3 regions of the Marinomonas sp. ABL3_031 genome follow, and region 1 is predicted to be linked to each of the others. Evidence: predicted binding sites of a transcription regulator. Region 1 holds the regulator's gene; each other region holds the start of a gene.
What was found. Region 1 encodes FNR, which switches genes on or off when oxygen is low (the NO sensors DNR and NnrR bind a similar motif). Its sites were predicted from a motif close to TTGATNTANATCAA; they were not measured.

Region 1 (3,286 bases):
CTTGGTCATCATCGTGATGACATTTTAGAAACCTTATTTTTGAATATGTTTTTTGGTGGTAAATTAAAATCTATGCCCCCCAAATTGCTAAGTGACGACGGCAAACACCTGGTAATTCGTCCTCTTGCTTATTGTAAAGAAAAAGACATAGAAGCCTTTGCTGAGTTAAAAAAATTCCCTATCATTCCTTGTAATTTGTGTGGTTCACAGGAAAACTTACAAAGACAGGTAGTAAAAGACATGTTACAAAATTGGGAGAGAGAGTACCCCGGTCGTACTGATACCATGTTTACTGCCATGCAAAATGTTGTACCATCCCACTTAGCAGACACAGAATTGTTTAATTTTAAAGAGCTGAAGCAATCTCCCTCAGCTTTTGATCGACTTAATATTATTTCACTATAGGATTTGCGAAATGAATTTAAACCTTAAAGCCCTTTTCCTAACGCTAGGTCTATTAGGCTCATCCATTGCCTCTGCTGCTTCGACAGCTTCCGTTCATTTAACAAATGATACGGTTCAAGGTGATGTGAATTTGGATATGGGTACCTTTGGTATTGGAGCCGGGGTTTCCTATGATAAAGATGAAGATATTACGGCAGGGTACTTGGGGTTCAATGTTCAAGATTCCGAGGGTGGTAATGGTCCTCTGCAAGTGAGTATTGGCACGCGAGTTTACGCCGTTAATGCGGACAGAACGGCTGACGACGACGATATTTATACGGCGGTAGCTCTTGGCGGTTGGTACCGCTATACGTTGCAATCAGCCAATCGCGTTGCTATCTATGGATCCGGTTATTATGCGCCGGAAGTGCTGTCATTTACGAATCTAGATCACATGTATACTTATGAGTTTCGATTAGAATACATGACCATGAGAAATGCGCGCGCTTTTGTACGCTACGGTAATACCGTTATTGTTTTTGAAGACAATAGTCGTGAAGAAGCAAATAAAGGTTTTGCTGTTGGTGCTGAAGTAGAATTTTAATCTAGTATAATCGTTTAAGTATAAAAAAGTGGCTGTTAGCCACTTTTTTATACTGCTCAATTCATCGAAAATAAGACTTAAATCTTATTCACCATCAAAAGCGCACAAGCTGAACACTGGAACTTGTGTATCACGCAATTTCTGACTGCCGCCTAAATCCGGCAAATCTATAATGGCTGCCACTTCTTTAATATTGGCACCTTGAGCTGTTAAAAGCTTGATAGCAGCAAATAGGGTTCCACCAGTCGCTATCAAATCATCAAACAATAGCACTTGATCACCAGAATTAACCGAGCCTTGCTGAATTTCCAATTCAGCTTCACCGTATTCCAATGCGTATTTTTGAGAAATGGTCTTGCCTGGTAATTTGCCTTTTTTACGAACCAGAATAAGAGGCTTTTGTAACTCATAAGCTAACACCGCAGCAATTAAGAAGCCGCGAGCGTCAATGCAAGCTATATGGGTGATATCAGAATCAATGTAGCGATGAATATACGCATCCACAACCATTCTCATGCCTTTAGGATCACTGAAAATAGGGGTGATATCACGAAAACTAATACCTTCCTTTGGCCAGTCTTCTACGGTTCGAATGAGAGATTTAACGTAAAAATCATCGTAAAGCATCTCGAAAATTGCCTCTGTATTATTCAAAAGTGTGCAATTTTATCACAATCAGGCGCTACGCCAATGAGTTTTTGCATCGCTTCGAAATTAACGATCTGAATTTCTTTACCATCAACATGGATCAATTCATTTTTCTGGAAGCGTGTCATGACACGGCTTACTGTCTCAACCGCTAGACCAAGATAATTGCCCATCTCGCCTCTAGACATTGACAGACGAAATGCAGACGCAGAATAGCCACGCTTTTTAAACCTATTAGACAAATTCAATAAAAAAGAGGCGACTTTTTCATCGGCATTCTTTTTACCTAATAACACCATCATGTGTTGATCATCTGAAATTTTTCGGCTCATCAGGCGAAAAATTTGATGCTTTAATGAAGGAATTTGATTGGATAATTCTTCAAGATGCGCAAACGGAATTTCACATACGGTCGTTGTTTCTAATGCTTTTGCAGACACAGGGTAACTGTTTGAGTCAATACCACTTAACCCCAACAATTCACTGGGGCAGTAAAAACCCGTAATCTGCTCTTCGCCAAAAGAGGTGATTTTGTACGTTTTTAATGTGCCTGAGCGAACGGCAAAGAGTGAGTCAAAGGCATCTCCCTGACGGAATAAAAATTCACCTTTTTTAAGCGGACGCTTACGTTCAATAATTTGATCAAGTCGGTTAATGTCTTCATCAGCTAATGCAATAGGAAGGCATAATGCGTTTAGACTGCAATTCTGACATTGTGAAGTAAGCTTACTGCTGAATCTAGGCTGAGCGTGTGTTATAGCCATTGTTGGTTCTCCCTGATACGAATCTAGATAACTTTTGAATACTGTATTGCACCATTAAGATATTTATCGAACACCATACAAACACAACGTATTAGCAATCTGCCTCGTTCGGTCACTTTTATCCCATTTCTGCCTTGAGATGAAAAGTATTGCACCATATTATCTGCGAGAATGGGTTCTAATCTTGCCAGCTCATCAGAGAAATATTCGACAAATTTAATGTTATGTTTTTTCTCAATTAAGTCAAAATTCAGTTGAAAGTGGGACAGTAAGGTCATGATAACATCATGACGAATACGATCATCCTTATTACTGATATATCCCTTTGCGATGGCCAATTGTCCGTTTTCGATACTTTTTTTATAGGCATTCAATTCCAATTGGTTTTGCATGTAAGTTCCATTGATGCTGCTGATACCAGAAACACCAAAGGCGAGTAAATCTGTACCAGAGTGCGTTGTGTAGCCTTGAAAATTACGATGTAACAATCCGCTATCACGAGCTTTAGCGAGTTCATCTTGTGGTTTGGCAAAATGATCCATGCCTATGTATTCATAACCTGCGTCTACCAAGTAATTGATGCTCATCTTGAGTATAGCCAGTTTTTCTTTGGCGGGAGGCAAATGTGCTTCTGGCAAACGTTTTTGAGAGCGAAAACGATTAGGCAAATGCGCATAGTTAAACAAGGATATTCGATCAGGTGATAATCTAATCACATGATCTAATGTTTTCTGAAAACCAGACACGGACTGAAAAGGTAAACCATAAATAAGATCAAAATTAATGGATTGAATACCCAGTTCACGGGCCTTGTTAACTAATACCTTGACCAAATTATAAGACTGAACCCGATGTATACTCTGTTGTACTTTGGGATCGAAATCTT
Region 2 (3,286 bases), on a different contig from region 1:
ACCCGGGTAAGGCAAAATTTCGAGGGTTTCTGGCTTAACGCCAGGTGACCATTGTGGCGCTTGAGAGATAATATAGACTTGGCCAGGGCCAAGCTTTTCGTTACGAGGTTGCAACACAAACTTCATCGGTTCGCCCGCTTCCTTAATAAACTGGCCTTCACCATAGTGCGCAACAGGATGCGTCAAACTACAAGAGAAGATGTCCCCAGATAGCAACCATTTTGAATCCGTGATACCAGACTGATAATGGGTTAACGCTTGCACTTGCGTCACTGACAAACAAGCGGCAAAACAAAACGCAGAGCGAATTAAAAGTTGTTGGGTGATTCCCATTGAGACATCTCGTTCAAGCATAATCAATTGTGTTATCATCACATCCTATTGTATACCGATATTCTCAAATACGCGGCAGAATTAAGGACCCTCATTTGTCAAACCATGAAATCAAAGATCGATTCCGAGGTTTCCTACCCGTTGTTATCGACGTAGAAACCGCAGGCTTTAATCAAAAAACCGATGCTTTATTAGAAATGGCTGCCAGCATTCTAAGAATGGATGAAAACGGTGATCTTTACATACATGAAACCATAGGTTTCCTAATCAAACCATTCGAAGGCGCTAATCTTGAGAAAGCCGCCCTCGACTTCACTGGAATTGATCCATTTGAACCTGGTCGAGAGGATATATCAGAAGGTGAAGCCATAACACAAATGTTCTCCAAAGTGCGCAAAGAACTGAAATCAGTAGGTTGTAAACGCGCTATCTTAGTGGGTCATAATGCTGCCTTTGATCATGGTTTTTTAAATGCGGCTATTGAGCGTGCGGACATAAAACGCAATCCTTTTCACCCATTTTCAAGCTTCGATACTGCCAGTTTAGCCGGGCTCGTTTTTGGTCAAACGGTATTAGCCAAAGCCTGTGAGGCAGCGGCAATCCCCTTTAGTAATTCTGAAGCCCACTCAGCAAAATACGACACAGAAAAAACCGCTGAGCTATTCTGTGAAATGGTAAATCGTTGGAAACGACTGGGCGGCTGGCCATGTATTGAAAATACACCAGAGCAGGACATGTCAGCAATTTTCCATTCAGGCCAATAAGTCGCACAATAATAAGGACCAGCAGTATATTATGAACTGCCTATTGCCATTAAGGTGCTTGCTATGATGCCAGCCAAAAAATATTTCTATCTCGCACTCGGCTGGTTTTCCTTGATCACCGGCATTATTGGTATCTATTTACCTTTATTACCCACCACACCACTGGTTTTACTGGCCGCTTGGTGCTTTTCTAAATCATCCGAGCGCTTCCACAACTGGTTACTCAATCACAAATTTTTTGGCCCTATTGTGCGGGATTGGCAGTCCGAAGACGGTATTCCTAGACGTTCACGCAACCGCGCCATTCTTTTCATGTGGGTGGGAATGAGCATTTCCATGTTCATTGTTTATCGTTTTTGGGCAACTCTTGGCCTGATAACCATCGGCATATGCGTCAGCATTTATCTGCTCAGATTGCCTGTGCGTGAAGACCAACAAGACTAATATCTGCACGGCTCTGCCATATTTTCTATTACTGACTCCATGCTCTTTCGATAGACAAAATTACAATCCACGATACCCACGCTACTGTTTACTTCAATCGTTTTGTCACAACTCGAAGAGTTCCGTGTAGCGGCAATAGCAATGTCAGTGATGCTATTTAAAATCAGCAAACATTTCCTTAATTACTTTTAAAATTACACCAGCAAGACGGCGGCTTGTCTCCTATACTTTGAAATACCGTCGTTAATCGACGCCGCCTTAAGGTGTCTGCTACCAAGCGGAAACTCAATTAAATAGGGGCTTGCTAAAGCAAACATCCTAATTTCGTAGTATTCGGCAGTTCGATGAACAGGATGAGAAACCGTATTAATACTGACGTAAGAAAAACTGACAAGGATCAAGAACCCATTTCTTCGTCTCGACTAATCTATAAATGAGCATAATGATTCAGTAAACACGCATCGGAGGACAACATGCCAATTTCTGACCACAGTTTAATCAATGAGTTTCCCGAGTATAAAGACGATATCCACGACCTTAAAATGGAAGATGCTCACTTCAGAAAGCTTTATAATGAATACAACCATTTAACTCACGAAATTGAAAAAATGGAAAAGGAAATTATTCCCGCGACAACACAACAGGAAGAAAGCTTAAAGAAACAACGCTTACAACTTAAAGACACACTTAAAGGCTATATCAAAGCCAGCATAGCCGCTGCAGAAAAAGCGTAAGCAGCTCACTTCATGTTGATAAAAGCGAGTCTAAACACTCGCTTTTTTTATGCCACTACCAGTATTAAGCTTTTGTAAGTATTTTAAAATTGAAAACAATTCTCATAATCATTATTATACCGCGCTTAATTTAGCGGTATAAGAAGATACTTCCATGTTCAAAAAAAGCTTTCTCATGATGCAGGCATGTGGTGTGCTCACGTTTTCTTGCCTTGCCTTGGCTGAAACCTCACAAACTGATGACTCCATCGATTTGCAAACACTTGAAGTGCAAGGTCGCGCTTTATCTTATTACAAGGAAGACGAAACCAGCTTAGCCACTAAAACGGCGACCAGCATGGACAATACGCCACAGTCGGTTCAGGTCATCACGGAAACCTTGATGGAAGATCAAGCGGCCAGACAAATCACCGATTTATATCGCTCTATTTCAGGTCTATCGCAATATCAACCCTCAACCGTGACTTTGCGTGGTTTTCAGCAAGACGAGATTCTCTACGATGGCTTAAAAGGCGATCCGTTTGGTGACTTTTCTATCCCGCAACTGTTCACCATAGAGCAGGTTCAAGTATTGAAAGGCCCTTCTGGTGCCGTTTATGGGGCTGGAGAACCCGGCGGTGTGATCAACTATGTCACCAAAAAACCAACCTATGAGCAGCAAAACACCCTACAAGTAACCGCCGGAAACAAAGACTTTTTCAGTGGTAGTGGGGAGTCTTCTGGCCCCATCAATGAAGATGGATCAGAGCGCTATCGTGTCGGCATTTATTCCGATGGACAGGACTCTTATCGCAACAATGTGGAAGAGCAGAATCAGATCATTGATCTTGGTTATGCCTGGGACATAGATGAAGACAACAGCCTAACACTGCAATTTACCGACATTCATCAACATATTTCTGGCGCTCGTTTACGCGGTATTCCCACCGACGACGATGGCAATTTCCTTGCCGACACCTCGTGGAATAATAATGAAAAAACCGATTACCAAGAACTGGATGCCCAAGTGTT
Region 3 (3,286 bases), on a different contig from region 1:
CGGGCACTGGCATCTGCTTTGGGAGTGTCTCGCAGTACCACCACTCGGGCTTATGAGCAGCTCATCGCAGAAGGTTGGTTATTGAGCGAAGAAAAGCGCGGCGTATTTGTTGCTGCTTATCAAGTTACGGATCAACAAGCCATTTTAAAAGACATAGTATCCCGTCATGAGTCACTAGAAGATGAACAGACATTGTATGCTTTTGATGCAGGTGTCGATGTGTCAGCTTTCCCTTCTAAGGAATGGGCTGCCAGTATGCGTCGGAGTTGGTTGCAGCCTGATAACAAAGTCATGCAGGGGGAATATTTGACCGGATTTCCACCTTTAAAAAAAGCTTTGGTGAATTATTTGTATCGGTTGCGAGGGTTGGAGTGCCGTGCCGAGCAAATTATCATTACGGCAGGTAATCGCGATTCATTACAGCTTTTAGATCATGCTTTGCGTAAGGCAACACATAATCAGCTTAAGTGGTGGCTGGAAGAGATCACTTATCCGCCCATCAGCGAAGCATTGAATCAGCAAATTCGCTTTGGTCACATAAAATTGGATACTGAAGGCCCTTGCTTGCCAAACATAAGTTCTTACTGTGATGACAAGGTTGCCAAGAAACATGCGTTTATTGTGACACCTAATCGCCAATACCCTATGGGAACCAGTATCAGTTCCCAACGTCGTCAGCAATGGATTAAGGCTTTGGATACTGAGCAGAATCCAATGTGGCTAATTGAAGACGACTATGACAATGAATTTGTCTATCAAGGCCGCGCAGAAGTGCCCTTGATGCAAACGGCAAGATCGTTCTCGGAGGCCAGTCGCCATGTTTTTTATGTAGGCAGTTTTTCGAAGGTGTTATTTCGAGGTTTGCGTTTAGGGTTTATTGTGGCACCGCTGGAACATGTGGCTCTCATTAAGCGAAGTCAGAAACAAATCGGTATATCAGCTTCGTTACCAATGCAACCAGTCGTTGCGGATTTTTTGATCCAAGGCAATTTTGAGCGACATTTAAATCGCATGCGTCGCCACTATAGATTGAAACGAGATATGCTGTTGGCACTTTTGAGTGACTATTTATCGCCCTGGTTTGATTGGAAAAAGCCTCGTGGTGGAATGCATGTGTTAATTGAGTGTAAACCAGAATGTTTAGATTTAGTTGAGGACGGGAACACATTCGATCGGCAGTTTTGTCAGAGGTTGCGACAAGATAATGTCATTTTAAGTCCATTATCAATGCATTACTCTGATGGCAACATACTACCTAGACAAGGTTTTGTGTTGGGCTTCAGTGGGTTACAAGAAGAGCAAATGCGCCATATCTTGTTTAAGATGAAGGCCGTGTTGCAAGTGTGGAGCAAGCAATAGAGGGTCGTATTTGGTTCAATGCTTTTTGAACGAGTTCAGAATGTGAATTTTGTAAAAATGCGGTGAAGCAAAGGTTAACAAAGGATAAACTAGACTTTGTGTGATTAGTCGGATTTTGATATATTCCGCACACTTGAATTTTTACTCGTTCGCAATGATTTTGTCAGTATGAGATTTGCGGGTGGGTATGCGAACACCAATAAAGGTCTTGTTGACGGCGTTTAATTAAAGAAAAACCATAATAAAATTAATCGGTTATGGTGGCTTAAAGATTAGAATATGCCATCGTTTTTGTTATCGGCAAGAGCTAATTAAGAGTGTCGTTTAGATGTATTGTTACGGGTTAGATATGAGGCCGTATTGACCGATATCAACCTTGCTCGCCTTTGATGGCCATTTGAGAACATTGTGATTGCTTGTGGGAAGCCGTTAATCAAGTTGAGACTTGGTTCACAATGCAAATGCTGAGCACCTTTTTCAGATTTAGGTGATCCAAAAGAATCATTATTGCGTTATTTTACAATGGCACAGTAATGATTTTTATGCTGTTTACAGTGTGGTGATCTTTACTGAAATACCCGGCACTGCCGGATTTTCGTTCTGTCATTTGATAGTTAAGTGGCAGTTTTGTGAACCTCGGGGTTAGAGGATGATTCTCTTGTTAACTCGTATCCTAAGTAAAGTCGCTTTGGCGCTAATGGTGGGCTTGCTCGCCGGTTGTCAGGGTGGTGTGCTCGATCCAAAGGGTCAGGTTGGTATTGAAGAGAAGCAACTAATTATTGTTGCCACTCTGTTAATGCTACTTGTCGTGATTCCTGTGATCTTCATGACATTGTATTTCGCTTGGAAATACCGTGAAGGTCGTGATGAAATCTATGAGCCTAAGTGGTCACACTCCACGAAAATTGAAACTGTCGTATGGGCAATTCCAGTTGTTATCATCATCGTTCTTGGTGTGATTACCTGGAAATCTACACATGCTCTAGATCCTTATAAACCGTTGGAACATGAGAAAGATCATATTACGGTTCAAGTGGTATCTATGAACTGGAAATGGGTCTTCATTTATCCAGAACAAGGTATTGCTACGGTCAACGAATTGGTCTTCCCTGCTGATGTTCCAGTGGCATTCAGAATTTCGTCTGAAGGAACCATGAACTCTTTCTTCATTCCGCAATTGGGTAGTCAGATTTACTCTATGGCTGGAATGGTGACAAAACTGCACCTAATTGCAAACGAACCAGGAACTTTCAAAGGTTTCTCTTCTAATTACAGCGGTGCAGGCTTCTCTGGTATGAAATTTAACGCCATTGCTACACCAACTGAAGCGGAGTTCGATGAATGGGTCGCTCAAGTTAAAGAGTCAGGTAATGTGCTAGATCAAATTAGCTACGACGAACTTGCGCAACCTACTGAAAACCATCCTGTAGAATACTTTGGCTCTATTAAGCCAGGTATCTTCCACGATAATGTTATGAAGTTCATGAAAGACTACGGTACGGTTGATATTTTGGAAGGCACAGTCTTCGACACTCCTATGATGCGTCAGATGAAGCAAGGTGATCACCATCACGGTGATATGAACCATGCCGAAATGGATCATAGTGAGATGAACCACAGTCAAATGAATCATGACGATATGGAGGCTGATAAATAATGTCTGGTTTCTTAGGCAAACTCTCCGTTGATGCGCTGCCGCATGACCCTATTGTCATCACAACCTTGTGTGTGGTGGCTGTGGTTGGTGCCATAGTTGCATTTTTGGTTCTGAAAAATAATTTATTGGGTGTCTTGTGGCGCGATTGGTTGACTTCGGTTGATCACAAAAAGCTAGGTATAATGTACATTGTACTGGCTTTCATCATGTTGATTCGTGGTTTTGCGGATGCCATCATGATGCGTCTTCAGTTGGCCTTAGCGACCAACG

Region 2: the regulator FNR is predicted to act here: its motif matches at 1,929-1,942, upstream of ACXAH2_RS10650 (HP1242/YdcH family protein).
Region 3: the regulator FNR is predicted to act here: its motif matches at 1,720-1,733, upstream of cyoA (ubiquinol oxidase subunit II).

The regions. Positions count from the first base shown of each region.
Region 1 covers NZ_JBSWYU010000012.1:33,616-36,901, reverse strand. The annotation lists gene ttcA (tRNA 2-thiocytidine(32) synthetase TtcA) at 1-405, shown strand, start outside; gene ACXAH2_RS13310 (YfaZ family outer membrane protein) at 416-988, shown strand; gene ACXAH2_RS13305 (adenine phosphoribosyltransferase) at 1,073-1,615, opposite strand; gene fnr (fumarate/nitrate reduction transcriptional regulator Fnr) at 1,639-2,400, opposite strand; gene hemN (oxygen-independent coproporphyrinogen III oxidase) at 2,424-3,286, opposite strand, start outside.
Region 2 covers NZ_JBSWYU010000008.1:126,975-130,260, forward strand. The annotation lists gene ACXAH2_RS10635 (flagellar protein MotY) at 1-372, opposite strand, end outside; gene rnt (ribonuclease T) at 429-1,097, shown strand; gene ACXAH2_RS10645 (YbaN family protein) at 1,161-1,541, shown strand; gene ACXAH2_RS10650 (HP1242/YdcH family protein) at 2,015-2,275, shown strand; gene ACXAH2_RS10655 (TonB-dependent siderophore receptor) at 2,430-3,286, shown strand, end outside.
Region 3 covers NZ_JBSWYU010000011.1:45,834-49,119, forward strand. The annotation lists gene pdxR (MocR-like pyridoxine biosynthesis transcription factor PdxR) at 1-1,359, shown strand, start outside; gene cyoA (ubiquinol oxidase subunit II) at 2,009-3,016, shown strand; gene cyoB (cytochrome o ubiquinol oxidase subunit I) at 3,016-3,286, shown strand, end outside.